DNA from 3 places in the Streptomyces sp. NPDC040718 genome. Region 2 is predicted to be linked to each of the others. Evidence: predicted binding sites of a transcription regulator. Region 2 holds the regulator's gene; each other region holds the start of a gene.
What was found. The regulator HrcA, encoded in region 2, represses chaperone genes, less so after heat shock. The targets are predictions, from matches to a motif close to TTNGCACTCNGNNNNNCNGAGTGCNAA.
Positions count from the first base shown of each region.

Region 1: groL (chaperonin GroEL) is a predicted target of HrcA. The motif match lies at 2,368-2,394, and genes of this name have one in related genera.
Region 3: groES (co-chaperone GroES) is a predicted target of HrcA. The motif match lies at 3,125-3,151, and genes of this name have one in related genera.

Region 1 covers NZ_JBVIXO010000012.1:108,543-113,898, forward strand. Annotated here, with positions in the region: gene ACZ597_RS26710 (phosphoribosylanthranilate isomerase) at 1-2, opposite strand, end outside; gene groL (chaperonin GroEL) at 619-2,238, opposite strand; gene ACZ597_RS26720 (cold-shock protein) at 2,564-2,770, opposite strand; gene ACZ597_RS26725 (MoaD/ThiS family protein) at 3,206-3,481, opposite strand; gene thrC (threonine synthase) at 3,519-4,793, opposite strand; SAM riboswitch class I at 4,811-4,949, opposite strand; gene ACZ597_RS26735 (glucosyl-3-phosphoglycerate synthase) at 5,178-5,356, shown strand, end outside.
Region 2 covers NZ_JBVIXO010000013.1:144,364-149,719, reverse strand. Annotated here, with positions in the region: gene ACZ597_RS28015 (Uma2 family endonuclease) at 1-24, shown strand, start outside; gene ACZ597_RS28010 (DUF3097 domain-containing protein) at 2-811, opposite strand; gene ACZ597_RS28005 (MBL fold metallo-hydrolase) at 840-1,571, opposite strand; gene hrcA (heat-inducible transcriptional repressor HrcA) at 1,732-2,748, shown strand; gene dnaJ (molecular chaperone DnaJ) at 2,749-3,888, shown strand; gene ACZ597_RS27990 (nitronate monooxygenase) at 4,079-5,170, shown strand; gene ACZ597_RS27985 (16S rRNA (uracil(1498)-N(3))-methyltransferase) at 5,167-5,356, shown strand, end outside.
Region 3 covers NZ_JBVIXO010000001.1:1,005,981-1,011,336, reverse strand. Annotated here, with positions in the region: gene ACZ597_RS04650 (LCP family protein) at 1-834, opposite strand, end outside; gene ACZ597_RS04645 (sensor histidine kinase) at 911-2,323, opposite strand; gene ACZ597_RS04640 (response regulator transcription factor) at 2,316-2,996, opposite strand; gene groES (co-chaperone GroES) at 3,295-3,603, shown strand; gene groL (chaperonin GroEL) at 3,737-5,356, shown strand, end outside.

The DNA of each region.
Region 1 (5,356 bases), on a different contig from region 2:
ATGCCCCGAGTCAAACAGACCCGGCTCCACGGCGCCGATACATCCCATTCCCCGGGCGGCCACGGCCCCCGGGGCTCAAGCCCCGACAGTCCGAGCGCCCTGTCTGTGGAATGGGTGGTGGGCGGAGCCCACCACCACCCACCGCCCTCCCCAACCCCCTTGGGTCACCCGTACGTTCTTCTCCCGCACGGCCCGCGACGGAGCCTGGTGGGGCCGGTTCACCCAGAGGGATTCCCCCGCACCGACCGCCCCGCCACCACCCCCGCAGGTGGCCCCGGCTCCTGCCCCTGCCTCTGTCGGCCCCGACGCGTTCGGCATCCTCGCCTCGCTCGGCCGCGCCGCCCCCGCCCTCGCGCTCTCCAAGGCCGACTGCACGGCCCTCGCCCCGCTCCTGGTCCCCTGGCTGGCCCGGGGCGCCTCCCCCGACCGCATCCGGCTCGCCCTCACCGCAGGCCTGCCGCCCGTGGTCCACCACCCGGCGGCCCTGGTCCGCAAACGCCTGGAGTCCAAACTCCCCGCCGCGCCACCCCCGCCCCCGGGAACGCCCGAGGGCGGCACCCCCTCCGTCCGGAAGGGGTGCCGCCCTCGTTCGAGAACAGCCGATCAGCCAGGGGCCGATCAGAAGTCCATGTCACCGCCCGGCATGCCGCCCGGAGCGGCGGCGGCCTTCTCCGGCTTGTCGGCGATGACGGCCTCGGTGGTCAGGAAGAGCGCGGCGATGGACGCGGCGTTCTGCAGCGCGGAACGCGTGACCTTCGCCGGGTCGATGATGCCCTCGGCGATCATGTCGACGTACTCGCCGGTCGCGGCGTTCAGACCGTGACCGATCGGGAGGTTGCGCACCTTCTCCACGACGACGCCACCCTCAAGACCGCCGTTGACGGCGATCTGCTTGAGCGGGGCCTCCAGGGCGAGCTTCACGGCGTTGGCGCCGGTCGCCTCGTCACCGGTGAGCTCCAGCTTCTCGAAGACCGAGGAGGCCTGGAGCAGGGCCACGCCACCGCCGGCGACGATGCCCTCTTCGACGGCCGCCTTCGCGTTGCGAACGGCGTCCTCGATGCGGTGCTTGCGCTCCTTGAGCTCGACCTCGGTCGCGGCACCGGCCTTGATGACGGCCACGCCGCCGGCCAGCTTCGCGAGGCGCTCCTGGAGCTTCTCGCGGTCGTAGTCCGAGTCGGAGTTCTCGATCTCGGCGCGGATCTGGTTGACGCGGCCCTGGACCTGGTCGCTGTCACCGGCACCGTCGACGATGGTGGTCTCGTCCTTGGTGATGACGACCTTGCGGGCGCGGCCGAGCAGGTCGAGACCGGCGTTCTCCAGCTTGAGGCCGACCTCCTCGGAGATGACCGTGCCGCCCGTGAGGATGGCGATGTCGCCGAGCATGGCCTTGCGGCGGTCGCCGAAGCCCGGGGCCTTGACGGCGACGGACTTGAAGGTGCCGCGGATCTTGTTGACGACCAGGGTCGACAGGGCCTCGCCCTCGACGTCCTCGGCGATGATCAGCAGCGGCTTGCCGGACTGCATGACCTTCTCCAGGAGCGGCAGCAGGTCCTTGACCGAGCCGATCTTGGAGTTGACGATCAGGATGTACGGGTCGTCGAGGGACGCCTCCATACGCTCCATGTCGGTGGCGAAGTACGCCGAGATGTAGCCCTTGTCGAAGCGCATGCCCTCGGTGAGCTCCAGCTCCAGACCGAAGGTCTGGGACTCCTCGACGGTGATGACGCCTTCCTTGCCGACCTTGTCCATGGCCTCGGCGATGAGCTCGCCGATCTGGGTGTCGGCGGCGGAGATGGAGGCCGTGGAAGCGATCTGCTCCTTGGTCTCGACATCCTTGGCCTGGGCCAGCAGGGCGGCGGAGACGGCCTCGACGGCCTTCTCGATACCGCGCTTGAGGGCCATCGGGTTGGCGCCGGCGGCCACGTTGCGCAGGCCCTCGCGGACGAGCGCCTGGGCGAGGACGGTCGCGGTGGTCGTACCGTCACCGGCGACGTCGTCCGTCTTCTTGGCGACTTCCTTGACCAGCTCGGCGCCGATCTTCTCGTACGGGTCCTCGAGCTCGATCTCCTTGGCGATGGAGACGCCGTCGTTGGTGATCGTGGGGGCGCCCCACTTCTTCTCAAGGACGACGTTGCGACCCTTGGGGCCAAGGGTGACCTTGACGGCGTCGGCGAGCTGGTTCATGCCACGCTCGAGACCGCGCCGGGCCTCCTCGTTGAACGCGATGATCTTGGCCATGTGAAGTGGTCCTCCCGGACAGGGGTGGATTGCTCCGGACCGCGCCCGCGCCCGCGACGGACGGCCTGCGGATCCGACGGTTCCGTCCCGCCGGGTCCTGCGGGCCTCACCGGCCCGGTCCTCGTTTTAGTAGCACTCTCACCGGGAGAGTGCTAACGCCAATGATTAGCACTCGACCCCCACGAGTGCAAGCGGCTTCGGGCAACACGCGGGCGGCGCGGCGGTGACGCGGGGCGACACGCATGAGGGGCCCACATCCCTGTCCGGGATGTGGGCCCCTCATGCGTCTGTGCGTGCGTCGGTGGCCGATCGCGTTCGCTCCGACTCAGCCGGCCGCGAGCTTGACCATGTCCGCCTGCGGACCCTTCTGGCCCTGCGAGATCTCGAACTCGACCCGCTGACCCTCTTCAAGGGTGCGGTATCCGTCCATCTGGATGGCGCTGTAGTGGACGAACACATCCGCACCACCGTCGACCGCGATGAAGCCGTAGCCCTTCTCCGCGTTGAACCACTTGACGGTGCCCTGAGCCATGCCTAACTCCCCTATTACTGGCCCTTGCGCGGGACCGCACTTCGCGGTCCCGGGTCAGAACTTGCGCCGGAACGCCTCGACCGCGGCTGAATGTATCCGCACCGGTGCTGTCAGCAACAGGTCAATCCGACGAGAAATCTGGACACACGGAAACCTGGAAATAGGGTGAAAACTTGGCATATTCCAGGGCAACTCGGGCCAGACAAGCCGCACCAAAGGCCCAAAAGGCGCGCTCATGTTGACTCAATGTCAACCATCCGTGGGCCCGCTCATATGCGGCGGGCAAGAACAGCGGAGGGGACTGCCCCAACTCTACCGCGCCCAATCAAGCAGAATTGCCCCCTCCGCTTTTAGCGGAGGGGGCAATTCTGATTTGAACGCGTCAGCCGGATATCCGGCCGCGGATCAGCAGCCGCCGACACTGTGCCCGTCTGGTCAGCCTCCGGCGACGGCGGGGATGATCGAGACGCCGGCGCCGTCCGGCGTCGCCGCCTCCAGGCCGCCCTCGAAGCGCACGTCGTCGTCGTTGACGTAGACGTTCACGAAGCGGCGCAGCTTGCCCTGGTCGTCCAGGACGCGCGCGGCGATGCCCGGGTGGTTCTTCTCCAGGGACTCGATGACCTCGGCGAGGGTCGCGCCCTCGGCCGGGACCTCGGCGGCGCCGCCGGTGTAGGTGCGCAGGATGGTGGGGATGCGGACGTTGACGCTCATGGCGCTACCGCCTTTCCGGATGTGTCAGGGGGAAGGGTCAGGCCAGGCCGGCGGCGCGGAACGCGTCCAGGCTCGGGCGGATGGTGGCGGTCTGGCCGCTGTCCGCGGCCACCGCCTCCAGGGTCTTGAGGCCGTCACCGGTGTTCAGGACCACCGTCGTCAGCGCCGGGTCGAGCCGGCCGTTCTCGATGAGCTTCTTCGTCACGCCGACGGTCACGCCGCCCGCTGTCTCGGCGAAGATGCCCTCGGTGCGCGCCAGGATCTTGATGGCCTCGACGACCTGCTCGTCGTTGACGTCCTCGACGTAGCCGCCGGTGCGCCGCGCGATGTCCAGGACGTACGGGCCGTCCGCCGGGTTGCCGATGGCCAGGGACTTGGCGATGGTGTTCGGCTTCTGCGGGCGGACCACGTCGTGGCCGGCCTTGAAGGCCGTGGACACCGGGGAGCAGCCCTCGGCCTGGGCGCCGAAGATCTTGTACGGCTTGTCCTCGACGAGGCCGAGCTTGATCAGCTCCTGGAGGCCCTTGTCGATCTTCGTCAGCTGGGAGCCGGACGCGATCGGGATGACGATCTGGTCGGGCAGCTGCCAGCCGAGCTGCTCGCAGATCTCGTACGCCAGGGTCTTCGAGCCCTCGCCGTAGTAGGGGCGCAGGTTGACGTTGACGAAGCCCCAGCCCTCGCCCAGCGGGTCGCCGATGAGCTCGGAGCAGAAGCGGTTGACGTCGTCGTAGTTGCCCTCGATGCCGACGAGGTCACCGCCGTAGACACCGGCCATGACGACCTTGCCCTGCTCCAGGTCGTGCGGGATGAACACGCAGGAGCGGAAGCCGGCCCGGGCGGCCGCGGCGCCGACGGCGCCGGCCAGGTTGCCGGTGGAGGAGCACGACAGGGTGGTGAAGCCGAAGGCGCGGGCGGCCTCGACGGCGATGGCCACGACGCGGTCCTTGAAGGAGTGCGTCGGGTTGCCGGAGTCGTCCTTGACGTAGAGCTTGCCGGTGACGCCCAGCTCCTTGGCCAGGTTCTCGGCGTCCACGAGCTTGGTGAAGCCGGGGTTCAGGCTCGGCTTGGAGGCCACGTCCACCGGGACGGGCAGCAGCGGCGCGTAGCGCCAGATGTTGTTCGGGCCGGCCTCGATCGCGGCGCGCAGGGCCTCGGGGTCGCCGAGCGGGAGCTCGTAGGCGACTTCCAGGGGCCCGAAGCACTCGACGCAGGCGAAGATGGGGCCGAGCTCGAAACGGGTACCGCACTCGCGACAGGAAAGTCCGGTGGCGGGTCCGAGGTCGACAGAGGTGGCGACGGTCTGTGCAGCCATGATGGCGAGGCCCTTTCTCCTCATCTTCCCCATGGCGCACTTCGCCATGAGACGGAATTGGCACCTTCCCTAGTCGGGGCCTCGCGCTGGCGAGAACCGACTGGAGGGTTGCCGGGGCTTCAACGGGCCGTGTCCCTCTGCCCCTCTGGATGAGCGGTATGGCACCGGACACACGCGCTCTGTGGCGCGCCGGTGCGTTTGTGCGCGGGACCCCCGGCATGCGGTGGTCTCTCGCGTTGTTCAAGACTGTAACCGAAGGGACGGGTGGTTGAGACAGCCGTCCGAACCGCGAGATGGATCACAATTCGGCCCAAAACCGCCGAGTGGCGCAGAGTGCCGTAGAGACCGCGGAACCCGCGGAAAGATGCCCAGGGAGTGCTGAGAGTGCTGGATGAGGTGGAGCGCTGGCTGGCAGACCGCTCCTGGTCCGCCGCCGACCGACCGCTCGACCAGCTGCTCGCCCGGAAACGGGCGGCCGGGACGACGGTGAGCGTGGTGCTGCCCGCGCTGGACGAGGAGGCCACCGTCGGGGAGATCGTCGAGATCGTCCGGCGCGATCTGAT
Region 2 (5,356 bases):
GTCAGGCCTCACCGCTACCCGTGACGAAGTCGATCAGCTCCTCCACCCGCCCCAGCAGCGTCGGCTCCAGGTCGCGGTAGGACGTCACGCGGGACAGGATGTGCTGCCAGGCGGCCCCGGTGTTCTCCGGCCAGCCCAGGGCCCGGCAGACACCCGTCTTCCAGTCCTGGCCGCGCGGGACCTCCGGCCACGCCCGGATGCCCAGCGCCGACGGCTTCACGGCCTGCCAGACGTCCACGTACGGGTGTCCCACCACCAGCACGTCCGGGCCCGTCACCGAGGCCGCGATACGGGACTCCTTCGAGCCCGGCACCAGATGGTCCACCAGGACACCGAGACGGGCGTCGGGGCCCGGGGCGAACTCCGCCACCACCGCCGCGAGGTCGTCGACGCCCTCCAAGTACTCCACCACCACGCCCTCGATCCGCAGGTCGTCGCCCCAGACCCGCTCGACCAGCTCGGCGTCGTGCCGCCCCTCCACGTAGATCCGACCCGCCCGCGCCACCCGCGCCCGCGCCCCCGGGACGGCGATCGAGCCCGAGGCCGTGCGGGCCGGCGCGGCCGGGCCCCGCGCGGGGCGGGTCAGGGTCACCACGGCGCCGTCCAGCAGGAAGCCGCGCGGCTCCAGCGGGAACACCCGGCGCTTGCCGAAGCGGTCCTCCAGGGTCACCGTGCCCGCCTCGCAGGCCACCACCGCGCCGCAGAAGTCCGTACCCGCCACCTCGACCACCAGGTCCGGATCCGCCGGCACCTCGGGCACGGGCTTGGGGCGCTTCCACTGCGGGGTCAGGTCGGGGGAGTACTCACGCATCCGGCCGACACTAGGAGAGCCGGCGCCCTCACGCCCCCGACACGCCGAACCGGGCCGCCAGTGTGGCGCGTTGCGCACGCACGAAGCCCGCGTCCACCAGCGCTCCGTGACCCGGCACGTACACCGCGTCGTCCCCGCCCAGCGACAGCAGCCGGTCCAGGGCGGCCGGCCACTGGCCCGGCACCGCGTCCGAGCCGGCCTGCGGCTCGCCCGACTCCTCGACCAGGTCCCCGCAGAACACCGCCTCCCGCTCGCCCGGCACGAAGACCGCCAGGTCGTGCTCGGAGTGCGCGGGCCCCACGTTCGCCAGCAGCACCTGCACCCCGCCCAGATCCAGGGTCCACTCGCCCGACACCAGGTGCCGGGGCGCCTGGAGCAGGTCCGCCGCCTCCGTGGCCTCCGCCTCCGCCAGACCCTGCCGGAACGCGCTCACCCGCACCTCCTCGCGGCCCGTCGGGGTCGACAGCAGCCGGTCCAGGCCCACCGCCCCGAAGAACTCGGCGCCCGCGAAGGCCGCCCCGCCCAGCACGTGGTCGAAATGTCCGTGGGTGAATGCGATATGGGTCACGCGGCGGCCCGTCAGGCGCTCCGCCTCGGCCCGCACCTGCGCCCCCTCGCGCACCGACGATCCGGGGTCGATCAGCAGCACCGACTCGTCCCCCACCACCAGCCCCACCGTGCAGTCCCACACCGGCAGCCGCCGCCGGCCGACCCGTCCGGTGACCTTTTCCCAGCCCGTCTCTTCCCAACGCACGTCCATGCGGTGACGCTACCCTGGCGGGCCGCCCTTGCCTGCGGCGTACTACCCGGCCGTACACTGACCGGGGGATCTCTGGCACTCACACGCGAAGAGTGCCAACAAGCCAGGACCGGCCCCCGACGGCCAGACCGACGACCGACCGCATCCGGAGGTGTGCGCGATGCTCAGCGAACGCAGACTCGAGGTACTGCGCGCCATCGTCCAGGACTACGTCGGGACGGAGGAGCCCGTCGGCTCCAAGGCCCTCACCGAGCGGCACAGGCTGGGCGTCTCGCCCGCCACCGTGCGCAACGACATGGCCGTGCTGGAGGAGGAGGGCTACATCGCCCAGCCCCACACCAGCGCCGGCCGGATCCCCACGGACAAGGGCTACCGCCTCTTCGTCGACAAGCTGGCGGGCGTCAAGCCGCTGTCGACGCCCGAGCGCAGGGCCATCCAGAACTTCCTCGACGGCGCCGTCGACCTCGACGACGTGGTCGGCCGCACGGTACGGCTGCTCGCGCAGCTCACCCGGCAGGTCGCCGTCGTCCAGTACCCGTCGCTGACCCGCTCCACGGTGCGGCACGTCGAGCTGCTGTCGCTGGCCCCGGCCCGGCTGATGCTCGTACTGATCACCGACACCGGGCGGGTCGAGCAGCGCCTGGTCGACACCCAGACCCCCTTCGGCGAGACCTCCCTCGCCGACCTGCGGGCACGCCTGAACAGCAGGGTCGTCGGCCGTCGCTTCACCGACGTGCCGCAGCTGGTGCAGGACCTTCCGGAGTCGTTCGAGATCGACGACAGGGCGACCGTCAAGGCCGTCCTCGCGACCCTTCTCGAAACGCTGGCCGAGGAGGCGGAGGAGCGGCTGATGATCGGCGGCACCGCCAACCTCACTCGCTTCGGACATGATTTTCCCTTGACGATCAGGCCCGTGCTCGAAGCGCTGGAGGAGCACGTCGTGCTCCTGAAGCTGCTGGGTGAGGCCGGAGAGTCGGGGATGGCCGTACGCATCGGTCACGAGAACGCCTACGAGGGACTCAACTCCACGTCGGTCGTGTCCGTCGGCTACGGTTCGGGCGGCGAAGCAGTCGCCAAACTCGGCGTGGTCGGACCGACCCGCATGGACTACCCCGGAACGATGGGAGCGGTACGCGCAGTGGCACGTTACGTCGGACAGATCCTGGCGGAGTCGTAAGTGGCCACGGACTACTACGCCGTACTCGGCGTGCGCCGCGACGCATCGCAGGACGAGATCAAGAAGGCCTTCCGCCGGCTCGCCCGTGAGCTCCACCCGGACGTGAACCCGGACCCGAAGACGCAGGAGCGCTTCAAGGAGATCAACGCGGCCTACGAGGTCCTCTCGGACCCGCAGAAGAAGCAGGTCCACGACCTCGGCGGCGACCCGCTGTCCTCCTCGGGCGGCGGTGGCGGCGCGGGCGGCTTCGGAGCGGGCGGCTTCGGCAACTTCTCCGACATCATGGACGCCTTCTTCGGCCAGGCCTCGCAGCGCGGCCCGCGCTCGCGCACCCGCCGCGGCCAGGACGCCATGATCCGCCTGGACCTGGAACTGGACGAGGCCGCCTTCGGCACGACCAAGGACATCCAGGTCGACACGGCCGTCGTCTGCGGCACCTGCTCCGGCGAGGGCGCCGCACCCGGCACCTCGGCGCAGACCTGTGACATGTGCCGCGGCCGCGGTGAGGTCTCCCAGGTCACCCGGTCCTTCCTGGGCCAGGTCATGACCTCGCGCCCCTGCCCGCAGTGCCAGGGCTTCGGCACCGTGGTCCCGACCCCGTGCCCCGAGTGCGCGGGCGACGGCCGGGTCCGCTCCCGCCGCAGCCTCACCGTCAAGATCCCCGCCGGTGTCGAGAACGGCACCCGCATCCAGCTCGCGGGCGAGGGCGAGGTCGGCCCCGGCGGCGGCCCCGCCGGCGACCTCTACGTGGAGATCCACGAGCTGCCGCACCCGACCTTCCAGCGGCGCGGGGACGACCTGCACTGCACGGTCACCATCCCCATGACGGCCGCGGCCCTGGGCACCAAGTGCCCGCTGGAGACGCTGGACGGCATGGAGGAGATCGACATCCGGCCCGGCACCCAGTCCGGCCAGGCCATCCCGCTGCACGGGCGGGGCGTCACCCACCTGCGCGGCGGCGGCCGCGGCGACCTGATCGTCCACGTCGAGGTCACCACCCCCGGCAAGCTGGACGCCCAGCAGGAGGAACTGCTGCGCCAGCTCGCGAAGCTGCGCGGCGAGGAGCGGCCGATGGGCCAGTTCGCCCCCGGCCAGCAGGGCCTGTTCAGCCGCCTGAAGGACGCGTTCAACGGGCGCTGAGGCGGCGCTCGGCGCAGCCTGGGGCAGGCCCGAGGTACTCGTACGAGCCCGGTCCGGGGAGACCCCGGACCGGGCTCGGCGCTTTCCGGGACACCGCCCGGGGCGATTCCCGGACACACGGGGGAAGCGGACTATGCCAGGCGAATGCGACGGTTCGGCGCGATGGCCGGGACGTGGCACGATGCAGTCCATGTCCTCCGCGCCGAACGGTTTCCCCCGGTACCCGATCGTGCAGGCTCCCATGGCGGGCGGCGGCTCCTGCCCGCCGCTGGTCGCCGCAGTGTGCGAGGCGGGCGGGCTCGGCTACCTCGCCGGCGGATACAAGACCGCCGACGGCATGTACCAGGAGATCAAGCAGACGCGCGGCCTCACCAGGCGGCCCTTCGGCGTGAACCTCTTCATGCCGCAGACCGGCTACGTCGACCCGGCCGCCGTCGAGACCTACCGAGGGCAGCTGGCCGGCGAGGCCGGCTGGTACGAGGTCTCGCTCGCCCCCGAGGACACCGTCGGCAACTGCGACGACGGCTACGAGGCGAAACTGGCCATCCTGCTGGAGGACCCCGTCCCGGTGGTCTCCTTCGCCTTCGGCACGCCCGCGCCCGGAGTCCTCGCCCGCCTGCGCGGGGCGGGCACCCGTACCGTCGTCACCGTCACCTCGGTCGACGAGGCCCGCTCCGCGCAGGCGGCGGGCGCGGACGCCGTCTGCGTCCAGGGCATTGAGGCGGGCGGCCACCAGGGCACCCACCGCGACGACCCGGAGGCCGACGGCACGGCCGGCGTCGGCCTGCTCGCACTGGTCGCGCAGGTACGGGAGGCCGTGGCCCTCCCCATCACCGCGGCCGGCGGCCTGATGCGCGGGGCGCAGATCGCGGCGGTGCTGGCGGCCGGCGCGGAGTCGGCGCAGCTCGGCACGGCCTTCCTGGCCTGCCCGGAGTCGGGCGCGCACCCCCTGCACAAGAAGGCCCTGACCGACCCGATGTTCCCCCACACGGAACTGACCCGGGCCTTCACGGGCCGGCCCGCGCGGGGTCTGGTCAACCGCTTCATGCGGGAGCACGGGCCGTACGCGCCGGCCGCCTACCCCCAGGTCCACCACATGACCTCCGGGCTGCGGAAGGCGGCCGCGGCGGCCGGGGACCCGCAGGGCATGTCCCTGTGGGCGGGCCAGGGGCACCGGCTGGCCAGGGCGCTGCCGGCCGGGGAGCTGGTGGAGGTGCTGGCGGCCGAACTGGCCGAGGCGCAGAGCGCGTTGAACGTATTGCAGATGAGGAGATCGTCATGACGGCCCCCGTGTTCGTGGTCGAAGAGGTTCCGGCGGGGCCGGAGTTCGTGCTGGAGGGCCCCGAGGGGCGGCACGCGGTGTCCGTGAAGCGGCTCACCCCGGGCGAGGACGTGGTCCTCACCGACGGCCGCGGCCGCTGGGTCGAGGGCGTGGTCAAGGCGGCCGAGGGCAAGGACCGCCTGGTGG
Region 3 (5,356 bases), on a different contig from region 2:
GTTCAGCTTCTGCGTCGCACCCGCGAGGAAGGCCTGCTGCCGCTTCGTCCGGTCCAGGTCGCCCATCGTCAGACCGTGCCGCTGCCGTACGAAGGCCAGGGACTGCCTGCCGTTCAGGGTCTGTCGGCCCGCCGGGAAGTCGGCGCCGGAGTAGCTGTCCTTCACCGGCTTCTTCAGGCACACCGGTACGCCGCCCAGCGCGTCCGCGAGGTGGTGGAAGCCTGCCAGGTTCAGCTCGGCGAAGTGATCGACCGGGACGCCCAGGAAGTTCCGCACCGTGTCGATCTGCGCCCTGCGCCCCGCCTCGCGCCCCTCGCGCTCCAGTCGGCGCCGGTCCTTCACGCCGCCCCGGGACAGCTGCTCCTCCTTGGCGGCCTTCGCCAGCCCGTACGCCTTCTTGATCTTGTCCTTGTGGCCCGGCCCCCGCCCCGCGATCTCCACGAAGTCGTCGCGCGGTATGGAGAACGCCTTCGCCTCGCCGCCGTCGCCCGGTACGTGCAGCAGGATCATGGTGTTCGCGTTGTAGCCGCCGATGTCCGAACTCCCCGCGTGCAGCTGGTCGAGGATCTCCTCGGGCAGCGGGTCGCCGTTCTGGTCGCGCCTGCTGTCCAGGCCCATGAGCAGGATGTTCACATCGCCGTTCGCCGACTTCTCGGCGCCTTCCAGGGCCTTGGAGCCGGCGATCGAGGAGGCGAGGTCGCGGTAGACGTACCAGGCGCCGCCGCCCGCCAGCACCGTCAGCGCGCAGCCCGTGATCAGCAGCGTGCGCCCGAGCCTCCGGCGCCGTGAGGGCCTGCGGTGGCCGGTCTTGCTCCGTGTCCGTGCAGCGCTCATGCCGCTCGATCCTGGCGCAGCGGCGCTGAAGGAATCCTGAGGAGGCGGCAGGGGAGCAGCGGAGCAGGGGGCGCCCTCAGCGGTGCGGGCCGTCCGCCGGCACGTGCAGCTCCAGCCGCGCGCCCCCGCCCGGCGTGCCGAGGGCGCGTACGTCGCCCCCGTGCGCCCGCGCGATCTCCCGGGCGATGGCCAGGCCCAGCCCGGTCCCGCCGCTGGCCCGGCCCCGGTCCGCGTCGAGGCGTACGAACCGCTCGAAGACCCGGTCGCGGTCCGCCTCCGGGATCCCCGGGCCGTCGTCGGCCACTTCCAGCACCGCCCGCCCGTCCCGCGCGGCGGCCCGCACCACGACCCCGGCGTCCGCGTACCGAAGGGCGTTGTCCACCAGGTTGGCCAGGGCCCGTTCCAGCCGCGCCGGGTCCCCGTACGCCGGCACCGGCGCGGGCGCCTCCACCCGCAGCGGCACCCGGGGCGCGGGCCGCCGCGCCGCGTCCTCCGCCGCCAGCAGCGCGAGGTCCACCGGCTCGGGGCGGGGCGCGGGTCCGCCGTCGAGGCGGGCCAGGAGCAGCAGGTCGGCGGCGATCCGCTGGAGCCGCTCGGTGTCGGCCAGCGCGGCGGCGACCGACGCCTGGTCGGGGCGCGGCATGGCGAGGGCCACCTCCAGCCGGGAGCGGACGGCGGCGAGCGGGTTGCGCAGCTCGTGGGAGGCGTCGGCGGTGAACTGGCGCTGCCGGGCGTCGGAGCGCTCCAGCCGGTCGAGGGTGTCGTTGACGGTCCGGGCCAGCTGGGCGATCTCGTCGCCGCCGCCGGGGTCGGGGACGCGCCGGTCCAGCTCGCTCGCGGTGACGGCGGCGAGTCCGGTGCGGATCGCGGTGACGGGCCGCAGCGCGCGGCCGGTGGCCCACCAGGCCAGGGCGGCGGCGAAGGCGGTCAGCGGGGGAGCGCCGGCGAGGAAGCCGGTGGCGACGGCGCGGGTGGCGTCGTCGACGTCGCCGAGCACGGTCACCGCGTACACGGTGTGCGGATCGTGCGCGTCCGGCGGGCCGGGGGCCTCGACCGCGACGACCAGGCGGCGTTGCGCGCCGGGACGCGCGGGCGGCAGTACGGCCGAGCGGGAGTCCTGGCCGGGGCCGGGGCGCAGCCCGTCGAGGCGCGGGGGGTCCTTGGGCGCTCCGGCGGCGGTGCTGGCGACGTCGCGGCCGCGGGCGTCCCGTACGAGGACCAGGTCGACCCCGCCGTCGGGCGCGGGCAGCCGGCCGCCGGGCGGGAGGGTCCGGGTGTCGAGCTGGGCGGCGACCTTGCGCGCGGCGAGCTCGGTGCGGCCGGTGGTGTTGTCGAGGAGGTTGGTGCGCATGAGGCTGTAGAGCCACAGTCCGCCGGTGGTGAGGACCGCGGCCATCGCGAGGGCGGCGGCGAGGGCGGTCCGCGCGCGGAGGTTGCCGACGCGCGGGCCGCGCGGCCCGCGCCGGCCGGCAGGCCGTGGCCTACCCACCGTCGGGCGCCATGCGGTAGCCGGTTCCGTGGACGGTGAGGATGGAGCGGCGGCCGAAGGGGGCGTCGATCTTCTTGCGCAGCGAGGAGACGTAGACCTCGACGATGTTCGGGTCGATGCCGTGCGGGGCGTCCCAGACCTCGTCGAGGACGTCCTGCTTGGCGACGGCCCGGCCGGGGCGGCGCATCAGGCAGGCGAGGACGCCGATCTCCCGGGCGGTGAGTTCGATGTCGTGGCTCCCGCGGCGGCAGCGGCGGTCCGGCGGGTCGAGGAAGAGGTCCCCGGCCCGGAGCGCGGTGGGTTCGGGGGCGGCGGCGCGGCGGGCGAGGGCGCGCAGGCGGGCGGCCAGCACCAGGAAGGAGAAGGGCTTGGTGAGGTAGTCGTCGGCGCCGGCGTCGAGCCCCTCGGCCTCGTCCTGCTCGCCGTCCCGGGCGGTCAGCACCAGGACGGCGGTGGGGTCGCCGTGGGCCCGCATCCGGGCGCATATCTCGGCGCCGCCGGGGCCGGGGAGCATCAGGTCGAGGAGGACGACGTCGTACGGGCCGCCGGTGAGGGCCAGTTCGAGGCCCCGGTGGCCGTCGCGGGCGACCTCGACGCGGTGGCCCTCGGCGGACAGGCCCTGGCGGAGGGATTCGGCCAGGTTCTCTTCGTCTTCGACCACGAGGATGCGCACGCCCCAAGCCTCACATACCGGGCAGGGGCTGCTCCGGCCCCGGCGCCCGGCGGGGGGCTGCCCATCGGGTCGGGGTTCGGCCGAACGGGGGGTTCGGCGGCCGGAATACGTGGAACCAGCGGACCGTGTTGGCACTCCGCTTGACCGAGTGCTAATCACCGGAATAGTCTCGCGTCTGGCACTCGCCCCCGGTGAGTGCCAACACAGCGACAGGCAGATCCGGCACCCGCGACGACGGATCGACCTGGTCGCCACCTCAGACAGTTAACCCCGGATCTCCGAAGGGGGAGGTCGGATCGTGACGACCACCAGCTCCAAGGTTGCCATCAAGCCGCTTGAGGACCGCATCGTGGTCCAGCCGCTCGACGCCGAGCAGACCACGGCCTCTGGCCTGGTCATCCCGGACACCGCGAAGGAGAAGCCCCAGGAGGGCGTCGTCCTCGCGGTCGGCCCGGGCCGCTTCGAGGACGGCCAGCGTCTCCCGCTGGACGTCAGCGTCGGCGACATCGTGCTGTACAGCAAGTACGGCGGCACCGAAGTGAAGTACAGCGGCGAGGAGTACCTCGTCCTCTCGGCCCGCGACGTGCTCGCGATCGTCGAGAAGTAAGTCATTTCTTCAGTTTTGTTTTGAGCTGCGCCCCTGGTCACCCCTGCTGATGCCGGGCGGCGAGGGGCGTAGTTCGTTCCAGGCGGTCGCGGTGAGCGGCCGGGGATCGCAACGAGAGGGCTGAACCGCTCCCATGCCGAAGATTCTCAAGTTCGACGAGGACGCCCGTCGCGCCCTCGAGCGCGGCGTCAACAAGCTTGCCGACACGGTCAAGGTGACGATCGGCCCCAAGGGCCGCAACGTCGTCATCGACAAGAAGTTCGGCGCCCCCACCATCACCAACGACGGTGTCACCATCGCCCGCGAGGTCGAGCTGGACGACCCGTACGAGAACCTGGGCGCGCAGCTCGTGAAGGAGGTGGCGACCAAGACCAACGACATCGCGGGTGACGGCACCACCACCGCCACCGTGCTGGCCCAGGCGCTCGTCCGCGAGGGTCTGCGCAACGTCGCCGCCGGCGCTTCCCCGGCCGCCCTGAAGAAGGGCATCGACGCCGCGGTCAAGGCCGTGTCCGAGGAGCTCCTCGCGACCGCCCGCCCGATCGAGGACAAGTCCGACATCGCCGCCGTGGCCGCGCTCTCCGCGCAGGACTCGCAGGTCGGCGAGCTCATCGCCGAGGCGATGGACAAGGTCGGCAAGGACGGTGTCATCACCGTCGAGGAGTCCAACGCCTTCGGCCTGGAGCTGGAGTTCACCGAGGGCATGGCCTTCGACAAGGGCTACCTGTCCCCCTACATGGTCACCGACCAGGAGCGTATGGAGGCCGTCCTCGACGACCCGTACATCCTGATCAACCAGGGCAAGATCTCCTCCATCCAGGACCTCCTGCCGCTGCTGGAGAAGGTCATCCAGGCGGGTGGCTCCAAGCCGCTGCTGATCATCGCCGAGGACGTCGAGGGCGAGGCCCTCTCCACCCTCGTCGTCAACAAGATCCGCGGCACCTTCAACGCGGTGGCCGTCAAGGCCCCCGGCTTCGGTGACCGTCGCAAGGCGATGCTCCAGGACATGGCCACCCTCACCGGTGCCACCGTCATCGCCGAGGAGGTCGGCCTCAAGCTCGACCAGGCCGGTCTGGACGTCCTCGGTTCCGCGCGCCGCGTGACCATCTCCAAGGACGACACGACCATCGTCGACGGTGGCGGCAGCCACGAGGAAGTCGCCGGTCGCGTCAACCAGATCAAGGCCGAGATCGAGTCCACGGACTCCGACTGGGACCGCGAGAAGCTGCAGGAGCGCCTGGCGAAGCTCGCCGGCGGCGTCTGCGTCATCAAGGTCGGCGCCGCCACCGAGGTGGAGCTCAAGGAGAAGAAGCACCGCCTCGAGGACGCCATCTCCGCGACCCGCGCCGCGGTCGAGGAGGGCATCGTCTCCGGCGGTGGCTCCGCGCTCGTCCACGCCGTCAAGGTCCTGGAGGGCAACCTCGGCCTGACCGGCGACGAGGGCACCGGCGTCTCCGTGGTCCGCCGCGCCGCCGTCGAGCCGCTGCGCTGGATCGCCGAGAACGCCGGCCTCGAGGGCTACGTCATCACCTCGAAGGTCTCCGAGCTCGACAAGGGCCAGGGCTTCAACGCCGCCACCGGCGAGTACGGCGACCTGGTCAAGGCCGGCGTCATCGACCCGGTCAAGGTCACCCGCTCCGCCCTGGAGAACGCCGCCTCCATCGCCTCCCTGCTGCTCACGACCGAGACCCTGGTCGTCGAGAAGCCGGCCGAGGAAGAGGCCGACGCCGGCCACGGCCACGGTCACGGCCAC